3 regions of the Mesorhizobium sp. M0227 genome follow, and region 3 is predicted to be linked to each of the others. Evidence: riboswitches for the same ligand, from Rfam matches in the RefSeq annotation. Region 3 holds a riboswitch; each other region holds the start of a gene.
The links. A riboswitch is a leader RNA that binds a small molecule or an ion and turns the genes downstream of it on or off. The one in region 3 is predicted to bind cobalamin.

Region 1 (4,504 bases), on a different contig from region 3:
CCTGAGGCAGGACCGCGTCTTGGACGCAAAAAGAGCGGCGGGCTAGGCCCGCCGCTCTTTTGTTGAAGATCAGCTTCGGCTGTTAACGGCCGAAGAGATTCCGGTCGCTGCCCTGAGGGGCGGACTTCTCCACGTCGCCCGACGAATTGAGCAGCTTCTCGACGAGGCCACCGCTGTTGCGGACCGAGCTCGTATGCGCGCTGTCAACCGAAGTAACCGCAGGCTGATTGGCGCCATTGGAGCCAAAGTTGTCGCTGCCGGCGAACGCGCTGCCGGTGATGGCCAGAACGGCGGCGGCAGCAATAAGGATCTTGTTCATTTTAATCTCCTGAATTCTGGATTTCGCCAGGACGGCAGACACAGCTGCCGTCGCTTGCGAAATTGGCTGTTAGCGACCGAAGAGGTTACGGTCGCTGCCCTGAGCGGGCGTCTGGGCAGCCGGTTCCGAGGTCTTGGTGGAAGCCGTGTACGACTGGTCCACTGCGGCGGCAGGCTGGTTAGAGCCGTTCGAACCGTAGTTGTCGCTGCCGGCGAAAGCGCTGCCGGAGATGGCCAGAACGGCGGCGGCGGCAATGAAGATCTTGTTCATCTTAAATACTCCTGAATGTCTGAATTTCGCCAGGGCGGCGGGCGAGCCCGCCGTCGACTGGGAATCGGCTGTTAGTTGTTGCCGAAGAGGTTGCGGTCAGCACCCTGGGCAGGCGCCTGAGCAGCCGGTTCCGACTTCTTGGTCGAAGCGGTGTACGAGCTGTCGACAGCAGTGGCTGCCGCGGCGTTCGAACCGTAGTGGTCGCTACCAGCGAAGGCGCTGCCGGAAATGGCCAGAAGGGCTGCGGCAGTGAGAATGATCTTTTTCATTTTTGTACTCCAGTATCGTCTTTTTCCGTCCGTCTAGCGGCGTGTCTTGGAAATGAAATCGCGTCGTTCGGACAGCTCCGATGTGGGAGGGCAACCCCGCCTTTTCCAATCACGAAGTTGTTCCGTGTGGACCATGAATCCACACCTTGAAATTGTGCCAAGGGAACTCTACGGGTATATTTTTCTTCTTTATATCAGCATGTTAGATGTAACCACTGGATGGATCACCGACTGTTTCAGAGGCCCTGCGTTCACACCGTCCTGCACGCACCGTCAACAGAAACGAACCGTTCGGTTCGATTTTAGATCGAGCTAATAGTCACTTTTCGAAACCGTTAACCTTTTTTGACCCCGCCAAGGGATCCGATTCGGGGATATCGCTGCCGGCAAAATGGCCATCCGGGAGGTGGATTTCAGCCCGCGACGGTCTGCGGGAACGTTCGCATGCCGTGTCGCGCCGCATGGATACGATGTCGTTTTCATGCCGACGGCGCGCCCCCGATCGTGGTTAGATCATACCATCTCAGGTGCCGCTTCGTGACGACGAGGCGGAGAATTGGGAAGCCGGTCAGAATCCGGCGCTGCCCCCGCAACGGTGGTGGAGTTCAAGTCGCAACGGGAGACCACTGGGCAACTGCCTGGGAAGGTGTCGCGATGGTCCGCAAGGACAACTCCAGAGCCCGGAAACCAGCCCGAGATTGTTAGACTCGACTGATCGCGGTGGGCGGTCAAGAGGTGGATAGCGCATGTCGGCACCTAGCCGGCCTGCGTTTCAATCCTTCCTCCATCACCACCAGTTCAGTCCTTAGAAACGAGGACAGGACATGGATACCCGCAACGAGATGCTGAGGCTCCTGAAGGGGCGCCGGCAAGGCTTTTCGCTGGAGCAGCCCTTCTACACCGATCCGGACTACTTCAAGCTCGACATGGAGCTGATCTGGTATCGCGACTGGCTGTTCATCGGCCATGATTGCGAACTGCCGAAGCCGGGCAGCTACATCACCGTGCAGATCGGCGACTATCCGGTGGTCCTTGTCCGCGACCAGCACGGCAAGATCAACGCCTTCCACAATTCCTGCCGCCATCGCGGCAGCCGTGTATGCAACACGGAGAAGGGCACGGCGGCAAAGCTCGTCTGCCCCTATCACCAGTGGACCTATGAGCTGGACGGCCGCCTGCTGTTTGCCCGCCAGATGGCCGACGGTTTCGACAAGAGTGATTTCAGCCTGAAGCCGGTCGCCTGCGAGAGCGTCGGCGGCTACATCTTCATCTGCCTGGCCAAGGAACCGGCGGATTTCGCGCCGATGCGGGCGATGATCGAACCCTATCTTTTGCCGCACCGGTTGCGTGAAGCAAAGATCGCCTTCGAGAGCACGATCGTCGAGAAGGGCAACTGGAAGCTGGTCTGGGAAAACAACCGCGAGTGCTATCACTGCGCCGCCAATCACCCGGAGCTGTGCAAGACCTTCCCCGAGGCTCCGACCGTGACCGGCGTCAACGGCGCCGACAGCGACCCTGAAATGGTCGCGCACTGGGCTAGATGCGAGGCATCAGGCCTGCCGAGCAAATTCCGCATCGATCCGGCAGGGCAGTACCGCGCCACCCGCGCGCCTCTGCTGCGCGATGCCGTCAGCTACACTATGACGGGAAAACGAGCGGTCCAGAAGAACCTGTCCGACAGCGTTTCAACCGACCGCATCGGCTCCTTGCTGCTCTATCACTATCCGACGACCTGGAACCATATCCTCGGCGACCACGCCGTCACCTTCCGCGTGCTGCCGATCAGTGCCACGGAAACCGCGGTGACGACGAAATGGCTCGTCCACAAGGATGCGGTCGAAGGGGTCGACTACGACCTCGCTGAGCTCACCCATGTCTGGACCGAGACCAACGACCAGGACCGCCGCATCGTCGAGGAAAACGCCTTCGGCATCCTGTCGCCGGCCTATGAACCAGGCCCCTATTCGGAGCTGCATGAGGGCGGCGTGATCCAGTTCGTCGAATGGTACGCGTCGTTCATCGGGCCGCGCCTCGCAGAAGGCGACCGGCCAGCCTTGCGCAGCGTCGCCTAGCCCAGGGGACAAGAGGATGAATGCGATGACGGACCTTGGCCTCTATCGCCATCTCGACCAGATGACGCCCTGGAACGACAGGCTGCAGGTGCTGGAAGTGATCGGCGTCAGTGACGAAGCGCCTGACGTGAAGACCTTCACCTTCCGCTCCGACAACCAGACCTGGTTCCGCTACAAGCCGGGCCAATTCGTGACTCTGGAACTGCCGACATCGGACGGGCCGCTGATGCGCACCTATACGCTGTCCTCCTCGCCATCGCGGCCGTTCTCGATCGCGGTGACGGTGAAGGCGCAGGCGGGCAGCACCGGTACGCGCTGGATGTTCGACCATCTGACGCCGGGCTCGCACGTCAAGGCCTATGGGCCGACCGGCGACTTCTCGCTGCACAGCCACCCGGCGGCCAAATATCTGTTCATTTCGGCCGGCTCCGGCGTGACGCCGATGATGTCGATGCTGCGCTGGTTGAACGACTGCGCGCCATGGACAGATGTCGGCTTCGTCAACTGTGCGCGCCGCCCGGAAGAGATCATTTTCCGCAAGGAACTTGAGCTGCTCGGCAGCCGCATGCCCGGCCTGTCGCTCGGCTTCATGATCGAGGAGCGGTCGAGCCGCGAGGGCTGGTTCGGCCATATGGGCCGCATCGACGCGATCCGGCTGCCATTGCTGGCGCCCGATTTCCGTGAGCGCGAGATCTTCTGCTGCGGCCCCGATCCCTTCATGCGCGCCGTGCGCGGCATGCTGGACGCCGCCGGCTTCGACATGGCGAAATACCATCAGGAAAGCTTTGCGGCGCCTACCGTGGAGGAGATCCCGGCGCCGTTCTCGCCGCCGGCGGAAGACGGCGCCGCTGCTGCTGTCGAGGCCGTGACACCAATCCGGTTCTCGCTTTCCGATGTCGATGCCGAATGCGTCGCCGGCCAGACCGTGCTGCAGACGGCACGCGCCTCTGGGGTGCGGATTCCCGCCGCCTGCGAGTTCGGCCTGTGCGGCACCTGCAAGGTGAGGAAGGTCGCGGGCGATGTCGAGATGAGCCACAATGGCGGCATCCTCGATCACGAAATCGAGGACGGCTTTATCCTCGCCTGTTGCTCGAAGCCGCTTTCTGCGCTTGAAATCGAAGCGTGATCGGCTGCGCTCGCCCCGAGCCTGCGCCATCTTGCCAAAAACCCTGCAAATGGTTAGACGCCTGCAACGGTGGGGTTGACCGTAAGGCCCGAAGATCATCTCCGCGGCCTGCTCGGCGGGGGAGCAAACATGCGACAATCCGGCATCTATGCCATTGCCAGCAAGGATATCGTCTTTGAATCCTTCGACGGCGAAGCCGTCGTTCTTGACCTGACCACGGGCAAATATTTCGGCTTCTCTGATTCAGGCAGCAGACTTTGGGATGCACTGTCGTCCGGCGTGCCTGCCTCCGAACTTGTCGGCGCCGCGACCGGAATTGGCGCCCTCGATGCCGCCGCGATTGACGGCTTTGTTTCACAATTGCTCGAATTCGGTTTGCTGGCGGCCGTAACCGATGGCGTGGCAAGACCGGTTCCAAGCGAATTGCTGGCTCAGCTCGCCGCTGCCA
Region 2 (4,504 bases), on a different contig from region 3:
AGGTCTATTTCCCGATGGAGGTGCGCTCGGTCGCGCCGGACCAGTTCTGGCTTTCGCCATTCTACAACAGGCTGACCTGCTCCATCGCCATCCACCATGATGCAGCGAACGATCCGTTGCCGTTCATGCGGGCGGCAGAGCCGATCTTCCGCAGATATGGCGGCCGGCCGCATTGGGGCAAGATGCACAGCCTGAAAGCGGCGGATCTGAAAAAGCTCTACCCGCGCTGGGACGATGCCATGGCGGTGCGCCGCGACGTCGATCCGCAAAACCGCTTCGTCTCGCCCTATATGGCCGGCCTGTTCGGCATCGAATGATGAGCACCTATTTTTCCACCCTGTCCGATGCGCTGAAGGAAGCCGGCATCTTCCAGCCCTGCCTGCTGCTCGATCGCGACCGGCTGGACGGCAACATTGCCCTGGTAAAGGAGAGACTGGATCCCGGCCTGGCCGTGCGGCTGGTCGACAAATCGCTCGCCTGCCTGCCGCTGCTTGCGCATATCGGCAAGGCGCTCGGCAGTGAGCGCTTCATGACCTTTCACCCGCCGATCAGCGAGGCGGTGCTGAAGGCGTTCCCGGATGCCGATCTGCTCTATGGCAAGCCGATGCCGATCGGTGCGGCAAGGGCTGCGCTGGTGAAGGGTAATGTTGACTGGTCGCGTGTCTGCTGGCTGATCGACAGCGAGGAGAGACTGGCGGAATATGGCGCCCTCGCTGGCGAACTCGGCATCGGCCTGCGCATCGCTTTCGAGATCGATGTCGGGCTGCATCGCGGCGGGTTCGCCAATCCTGAGGCCTTGTCGAAGGCGTTGAGCGCGTTGCCGGCCCGGCTGCATTGCGAAGGCGTCATGGCCTACGAGGCGCATGCGCCGCTCATTCCCGGCCTTTTCGGCGGACCGGCAAAGGCATTGGCCAAGGCGTCGGCGCAGGCGTCGGCGTTCGTCGCCTGTCTCGGCGCCGACCAGCGCCGTATCCTGAACATCGGCGGCAGCAAGACCGCGCTGCTTCATCATGGCGGCATGGCCAACGAGGTTTCGATGGGCTCGGCCTTTGTGCTGCCCAGTGATTTCGATACGCCAGGCCTCGACGGCTTCCAGCCGGCGGCCTTCATCGCCACGCCGATCCTGAAAATGGTCGAGCCGATGCTGCCTGGCCCGCCGGCCGTCACCCGCCTGCTGCAGGCGCTCGGCCGCTTCCCGCGCAAGGGCTGCTATCTCTATGGCGGCAAGTGGATGGCCGAGCCCGTCTTCCCCGAAGGCATGAAGGCGAACGGGCTGCTCGGCCTGTCCTCCAACCAGCAATTCATGGGCTTGCCCGCCGACGCGACCGCAAAGCCCGGCGACTACGCGTTTCTAAGGCCGACGCAGAGCGAAGCCGTGCTGCAGCAGTTCGGGTCGATCGCTGTGTTTTCCGGCGGCGGGATAGTCGATCGCTGGCCGGCGCTGCCGATGGCCTGACCGACTACGCCTTCACCGGTATCCAGATCTCCAGCCCGCCATTGCCGCTGCGTGGGTCGAACTCAGGGCCGTAGCGTTCGAATTCCGGCGCATCCGATATCTCGTGGCCGGAAGCCGGCAGCCATTTGTTCCAGATCGTATTGACCGTGCGGCGGATGGTCGAGATGTGTTCGCGGTGGGCAAAGACCGCATATTTCTGCGCCGGCACCCGCACCCGGCTGAATTCCCTCGGCAGGTCGGAAAAATCAGACACTTCGACGCCGGCGATGTAGTCGAAATTGCCGGCATCGTCGCCGTTGACGCAGACGCCATAGGCGACGTCGCCGGCCTCGCCCGGAATGTTGCCGATATAGGGGCCGAAGCGCTGCCATTGCATCGGAATGGCGGCGCTGGTTTCGCAGCTGTAGCGTTCGCCGAGGCCGGCGATCAGGAACGGCCGGCTGGTCTCGAAACGCGGTGGTTCGAGATTGGTGAGGAAGGACTGGTCCATCAGGATCGGCTCCACGAGGTCGAGCTTGTCGAGTGTGCCTTGCGCGCGCACCAGTTCCGGCGTGGTGCCGAACTGATCGCGGAAGGCACGGGTGAACGCCTCATGCGAGTTGTAGCCGGCGTCGAGCGCGACGGAGAGAATGTCGGGCGCCCCGCCGGCCAGCTTGCGCGCCGCCTCGGTGAGCCGGCGTGAGCGCATGTAGCCCATCACCGAGCGGCCCGTGGCAGCGCCGAAAGCCCGCGTCACATGAAAACGCGACACGCCGCTGCTTTGCGCGACATCGTCAAGCGAGATCGCCTCCGGCAGATGACTTTCGACGAACCACAGCGCTTTCTCGGTCGGGTTCATTTTGCTCCTCGCATTGGCCAGATCATCCTGCCGTTTCCTGGCGCGGCCAGTTTGATCGAAATTGCGCATCCCGCGCAATCGAACCGATCCCGTCACAGTCGCACACCGATATGGCACAGCGGTCGAGCGCCCCTTGCCGCCGACGAGCCAAATTCGGCAGGCTTCGCTTGACAGCGCCAGGCGGCATCCTCTAAATGCGTAATGTTATTACATATCGAGAGCGTGAAATGCATGTTTCCCCTAGCCGGCCCACCACTCCGTCCGAGAAATCCATTGCGAAGCGATTGGGGGAAATCTACGCTGAAGCGGTGATGGTCCCCGAGTCGAAAGGCGAGGGGTGAAAAGGGAACACGGTGAGATCCCCAGGGGTCGAGGCCGTGGCTGCCCCCGCAACTGTAAGCGGCGAGCAAAATCCGTGAATGCCACTGGCCGGCAAGGCTGGGAAGGCAGGATGGCGCAACGACCCGCGAGCCAGGAGACCTGCCATCACTGAGTTGACCGGACGGGGTGTGCCGGGAGGAAACGCGAATCCCGGTCTTGTCGGCCGCTTCGCCAGCTTCCTTCCGTCGCCAGTTTTGGAAAGTGACGGAAAGTTGGACGGCTCTATCGATCATCGCATCATCGTGTGCACGCTTTGCCATCCCGGCAATCTGGCGGGCAGCCGATGACCGTAGCGCTTCTCGAAGCACATGACCTCTGCGCCATGGCCAATGGGCGGGATCTGGTCCAGGCGGTCAGCTTCTCGGTGGCCGCTGGCGATCGCCTAGCCATCATCGGTCCCAACGGCGCGGGCAAGACGACGCTGCTGCGCATGCTGTCGGGCATGCTGCGGCCGAGCTCCGGCGAGGTGAACCTCGGCGGGCGCCGGCTGGGCGGGATTTCCGCCGCCGAGCGGGCGCTGCATATCGCCGTTGTCGGCCAGACCGACCAGCCCGATCCGCGGCTGGCGGTGATCGACTATGTCGAGCTGGGCCGGGTCCCGCACGCTCGGCTACGGCGCAGGAGCGAGGAGCGTGACATTGTCGTCGATGCGCTGCGCCGGACCGGCCTGCTGCCGCTGCTTGGCCGCACCATCGGCTCGCTGTCGGGCGGCGAGCGCCAGCGCGCCCAACTGGCCCGCGCCATCGCCCAGCAGCCAAAGATCCTGTTCCTCGACGAGCCGACCAACCATCTCGACCCGCGCGCCCGCGGCGAACTGCTCGACCTCGTGGCAGGCTTCGAGATGACGGTGATCGCGGTGCTGCACGATCTGGCGCTGGTGGCACCGTTCGCCACCAGGGTGGCGGTGATGAACCATGCCCGTCTGCAAGCGCTCGCCGCACCGCGCGAAGCGCTGACCCAAAAGCTGATTCGCGAAATTTTCGGCATCGATGTGCTGCGTCTGCGCCATCCGACCGAAGACCGCGAACTGACGGTGTTCGATGTTCCGAACCGTGCCGCGCCGCCATCCTGATTGAAGCCGTCCCATATCGATCATCCCGTCCACAGGAGCAAACCCTTGAAACGCCTTGCTTTTTCGCTTGCCTTCTCGCTGCTGGCCTCGACAGCCCTGGCCTTCCCGGTAACTGTCGACAGCTGCGGCAAGCCGCTGACCTTCGATGCGCCGCCGAAGCGCGCCGTCATCCAGGATCTCAACATGGCCGAGATGGCTTTCGCGCTGAAACTGCAGCCGTCGATCGTCGGCCTGACCGGCATCACCGGATGGTACAAGGTGGGTCCTGAGTTCAAGGCCGAGCAGGGTTCGATCCCGGAACTGGCGCCGAAATATCCGACGCTCGAAAACCTCGTCGCGGTCGAGCCCGATTTTTTCTTCGCCGGCTGGTACTACGGCATGAAGCCGGGTGGTGAAGTGACGCCCGACACGCTTGCTCCGCACGGCATCAAGACGCTGGTGCTGACGGAAAGCTGCGTCCATCTCGACAAGAGCCGCCCCGCCGCCTCGATGGACCTGCTCTATGGCGACGTCGAGAAACTGGGCAAGATCTTCGGCAAGGAGGCCGAAGCTGAGAAGCTTGTCTCCGGCTGGAAGACGCGGCTCGCCGACATCACCGCCAAGGTCGGCGACGCCAAGGGAACGCGGGTCTTCCTCTATGATTCCGGCGAGGACAAGCCGTTCACCGCAGGCAAATTCGCCATCCCCAGCGCCATGATATCAGCCGCCGGCGGCGACAACATCATGGCCGACATGGACACCAGCTGGGGCAACACGG
Region 3 (4,504 bases):
GGGGGTTGGGGTTGTTTTTTTTTTTTTAAATTCATACTTCGTGCGGCGGGCGCGGCCTTCTTGCCTCTTTATTTTGGGGGGCGGCCCGCCCCCCCCCCCCCCCCCCCACCGCCGATGAGGAAGGTCAGTGTCTTGCGATCAGGCAAAGCTGTCGCGCAGGCTGGTCGCGGTGCCGGTGAAGCGGCCACGCACCACACCGACGACCGCGCCGAGCACCAGCCAGAACACGAGGTTGGTCACGGTCACCGCCACCACGAACTGGTGATGCAGCCCTTCCGGAATCGCCGTCTCGTAACTGTCGGGCTGCGGTGCACCGACAACATGCGGTGCGACGATCAAAAAGACGGCAAGGATCGCCAGCGGCAGCGACTTGCGGAACGCGATCAGGCCGAGACCGGCAGCGGTTGCCGCCACCGTTGCCCACCACCAGATCTGCCGCTGGGTGAGATCGGCGGCCGGCATGGCAGGCAATTCCGGCGGCAGGCCGAGGCCCGGTGCCAGCGTGAACACGGCAAAGCCGGCAAGGCCCCAGAACACGCCCTGGCGCCAGCCACCGATGCCGCCGGCGAATTCGGAGACCGCGACCAGGATCAAGGCGAAGCCGATGCCGGTGACGATATTGGCAAGCACGCTGAAGGCGAAACGCTCGAAACCGTCTGCCGGCGCCCAACCTTCGTCTGCCGGAGCGGCTTCCGCCGCAGCCGGGGCAGCAGAGCTCATCGCATCTCCCGCCGGAGCAGTTGTGCTCATGGCATTGCTATCCGTTGCGGCCGGAGCGCCATGGTCATGGTGATGCCCGCCGCCCGCCTGTTCGTAAACTTCCGCCTTCAGGATCAGCGGCACGGTGGCATAGGCCTGCAGGCAGGCGAGGACGACGCCGGCCACGAGCCCTGCGATCGCCGCGATGAACACGACGTTGCGAAACAGATTCATGATGTCAGCCCCTCGTCAGTGGCAGGGAAACGCCATCGAATGGCGATAGTCGTGAGCCGCATTATGGACGGCATCGATATGCGAGAAGCCGACAAAGCCCATCACGAAAATGCCGAGCAGCGCGGCAAGCGCGAGCTGCATGAAGCGCGACTGCGAGGAGACGGAGGCGCCGAGGGAGACGGAAGCGGTAGTCATGTCTTGTCCTTTCGCCCTCCACCCGAGGGCATCGAAGTCAGTTTCCTGTCGCCGGCAGGTCTCCTGGCTCGCGGATCAGCATCCTTCCCCACCTTCCCGAAGAAAAATCTTCAGTGGCATATGGAGAGGACTACCGCACACAGTTGCGGGGGCAGCCACGGCATTGGGCGAATTCGCCCGCACCGCATTCCCTCTTGGCTCCAAAATGGAACCGGCGACACCGGCGACTATAGGCAGAATCCTCGCCTCCGGCAAACCAAATTCCGCCGGCGGCCATTGCGAATGCGCCATGAAGGTCAAAGCGATTTCGGCAGATAGCGCCACGTCACAAAGCCGCAGACCGCCGCCAGCAGGCCGAGCGTGACGAACACCGCGCCAAGGCCGAAGAAGGCCAGCACCACCGAATAGACCAGCGGCGGCGTCAGCTCGGAAAAGTCGAGATAGGTGCGGTAGACCGCCGCCATCTGCGATCTTTCATAGGAGCGCACCGAACGCATGAAGGCGGTCGAGCCGAGCGCGTCGAGCGCAATGGTGAAGAAGGCGCCGCAGAGCAGGAAGGCGCCGGTGAGCAGCGGCACGGTTTCGCCGACGAAGCCTGCCGCCAGCAGCGTGGCCGACATGGCGAAATAGGCGAATGTCATGGTCCTGCGGCCGCCAAAGCGCTTTCCTGCCTTGCCCCAGAAGATGGCCATGAACAAAAGCGCGTTGCCGGCCGAAACCAGCAGGCCGCCGGCCAGCTTGCCCTCGCCGGTGATCACCATGAACAGCGGCCCGTAGACGAAGAACGTTGTCCAGAAACAGGAGCGGCCGAAGGCAATCAGCCAGGCCAGCCTGAGCCTGGGCTGCGCGACGAAGCGGCCGATATTGGCGAGCGGATTGACAGGGCGCGTCTTGCCCGGACGGATGGACTGGGTGTCGCCGAGGCGGTAGGTCCAGAACAGCGCCAGCAGGGCAAACGCGAACACCGCGACCGCACCGTGCGCGGCATAGATGCCGAAGCGCGTGTAGAGGAAGATGCCGAGCGTCGGCCCACCGGTCCAGGCCAGCATCGACCACGCCATGCGCAGCGATTCGGCCTGCATGAAGTCGGTCTTGCGGATGTGGTCCATGATGTAGAGGTTGAGCGTGATCGACAGCGCGCTGGCGCCCATCACCCGGCACAGCATGCCGGCCAGTTGCCCGGCAAGCGTGTCGGTGACGAAGAACAGCGAGCCGACGGCCAGCAGGCAGGCGCCTGATGTGTAGACCCAGCGGCGGGCAAAGCGGCGGATCAGCATCGGCATGAACAATGTCACCGACAGGCCGAGCATCGCCACGACTGTGTAGAGCATCGACACGATCTGCTCGTTGTGCAGGATTTCATAGGCCTGGATCGGGATGACGCTCGACACCGTGGCGCGGGCGAAGGATTCGACCGCATAGAGCGACGCGAAGGTGCGCGCGTCCGCGGCCTTGAGAGCCGGCAGCCAGATCGGATGGCGCACATGGGTGGACATTGCTTTCCCCGAAGCAGATTCACCGGGTTAAATCTGCCGTGGCGACCCCAGTGCCAATAAGAGGAAACCGACGTGCATCCGGCAAAAGCGAAGCCGGCCAAAGGCTTCCCGGCACTGGCCCAATGCCGCGGCCGATCCGGCGTTATCGGCAGGATTGCCGGTCTTCTTTTGTCCGGGGCAACCGTGATAGTCCTCCAACGGGGCTGAATCAGAATGCGAGACCATGAGCATCCAAACGCCGACCGCACCCGTTCAGGATCGACCAAAGCGCATCGTCGTCATCGACATCGTGCGCGGCATCGCGCTGATCGCCATGGCAAGCTACCATTTCACCTGGGATCTGGAGTTCTTCGGCTACACCGATCCCGGCCTGACCGCCTTCGGCTGGTGGAAGATCTACGCGCGCTGCATAGCCTCGACCTTCCTGTTCCTGGTTGGCGTCAGCCTGTACCTCGCCCATGGCCGACAGATCCGCTGGAACGGCTTCTGGAAGCGGTTTGCCATGGTCGCCGGAGCCGCGATCGCGATTTCGGTCGTCACCCGCATCGCCACCCCGGATGGATTCATCTTCTTCGGCATTTTGCACGAGATCGCGCTGGCCAGCCTGCTCGGCCTCGCCTTTCTGCGGCTGCCGGCACTGCTGACGCTTGTCGTCGCCGCGCTCGTCATTGCGGCGCCTGTCTATCTGCGCCTCGAGGCGTTCGATCACCCATGGCTGTGGTGGGTAGGCCTGTCGGCTAACAATCCACGCTCCAACGACTACGTTCCGTTGTTTCCATGGTTCGGCGCCGTGCTTGCAGGCATCGCGGTGACGAAACTCGCCGCCGGTTCAGGCGTGCTTGCCCGGCTTGCCGAATTGGCGCCCGGTCGCTGGGCCAACCCGCTGGTCTTTATCGGCCGGCACAGCCTGGCGTTCTACCTGATCCACCAGCCATTGCTGATCGGCTGCGTCTGGCTGTTCTCGCAGATCATGCCGGCGCAGGTCGAAACCCCGCAGGTGAATTTCCTCAAAACCTGCCAGCTGTCCTGCGAGCAGTCGCGCGACACCGAGTTCTGTACGAGCTACTGTGTCTGCATGCTCGATACGCTCGAGGGCGAGGCGACGCTTGATCGGCTCTACAACAACGACCAGACTGCGGAATGGAAGACGCATCTGTCCGATCTCGCCGGCATGTGTACCGCCAAGACGGACAGCAAGTTGATGGAGGAAGGGGTCAAATGACCGAGAACCAGCCGAAGCCGGGGCTCATACCGTGGCCGCCGCTGATCTACACCGCCGCCATCGCCATCAGCATCGCGCTGGGCCTGCTCTATCCCCTGCCCTGGATCGGTGACCTCCTGGGCGACATTCTTTTCGCCGCCGGCTGGGTGGTGCTGCTTGCCGTTGCAGCGCTCTGGGTCACCGCGATCCGCACCATGGTCCGCGCCAAGACCACGCTGAACCCGAACGCTGTGCCCGATCACCTGGTCACCACGGGTCCCTTCGGCATCACCCGCAATCCGATGTATCTGGCCAACACCCTGCTGTTGATCGGCGTCGCCTTTGTCTCGGGCATCGTGTGGTTCCTGCCGCTCGCCTTCATCGCCGCCTATGCCACGCAAAAAATGGCGATCGAAGGCGAGGAAAAGATGCTGGCGGCAAAATTCGGCAAGAAATACCGCGACTACGCGAAACGCGTGCGCCGCTGGATTTGAGCTGGCGCTCCGGTTTCCATCGCGGAGAGGTTTTGACAGGTGCACACTTCGGCGATTAGCCTAAGTCTTGCGAACTTCGTCATCCTAGGGCGAAGCAGGAGCGCAGCTCCGTCGCGGAGACCCTAGGATCCATGCCGTGACCTCGGTCTAGGAGTGCAGCGGAGCAAAGTTCTGCGCCGTCGCGG

Region 1: it holds a riboswitch for cobalamin, as region 3 does, so the genes downstream of both, NKJ00_RS12780 (aromatic ring-hydroxylating oxygenase subunit alpha) here and NKJ00_RS30765 (CbtB domain-containing protein) in region 3, are expected to answer to the same signal.
Region 2: it holds a riboswitch for cobalamin, as region 3 does, so the genes downstream of both, NKJ00_RS10745 (ABC transporter ATP-binding protein) here and NKJ00_RS30765 (CbtB domain-containing protein) in region 3, are expected to answer to the same signal.

Annotation. Positions count from the first base shown of each region.
Region 1 is NZ_JAMYSJ010000007.1:243,475-247,978, forward strand. It holds gene NKJ00_RS12760 (ABC transporter ATP-binding protein) at 1-5, shown strand, start outside; gene NKJ00_RS12765 (DUF680 domain-containing protein) at 83-319, opposite strand; gene NKJ00_RS12770 (DUF680 domain-containing protein) at 389-589, opposite strand; gene NKJ00_RS12775 (DUF680 domain-containing protein) at 661-858, opposite strand; cobalamin riboswitch at 1,367-1,568, shown strand; gene NKJ00_RS12780 (aromatic ring-hydroxylating oxygenase subunit alpha) at 1,683-2,930, shown strand; gene NKJ00_RS12785 (FAD-binding oxidoreductase) at 2,956-4,056, shown strand; gene NKJ00_RS12790 (PqqD family protein) at 4,186-4,504, shown strand, end outside.
Region 2 is NZ_JAMYSJ010000006.1:79,063-83,566, forward strand. It holds gene NKJ00_RS10730 (D-arabinono-1,4-lactone oxidase) at 1-317, shown strand, start outside; gene NKJ00_RS10735 (DSD1 family PLP-dependent enzyme) at 317-1,456, shown strand; gene NKJ00_RS10740 (AraC family transcriptional regulator) at 1,461-2,294, opposite strand; cobalamin riboswitch at 2,590-2,796, shown strand; gene NKJ00_RS10745 (ABC transporter ATP-binding protein) at 2,959-3,747, shown strand; gene NKJ00_RS10750 (ABC transporter substrate-binding protein) at 3,793-4,504, shown strand, end outside.
Region 3 is NZ_JAMYSJ010000043.1:30,959-35,462, reverse strand. It holds gene NKJ00_RS30770 (CbtA family protein) at 139-933, opposite strand; gene NKJ00_RS30765 (CbtB domain-containing protein) at 949-1,128, opposite strand; cobalamin riboswitch at 1,165-1,368, opposite strand; gene NKJ00_RS30760 (MFS transporter) at 1,425-2,624, opposite strand; gene NKJ00_RS30755 (heparan-alpha-glucosaminide N-acetyltransferase) at 2,848-3,846, shown strand; gene NKJ00_RS30750 (methyltransferase family protein) at 3,843-4,319, shown strand.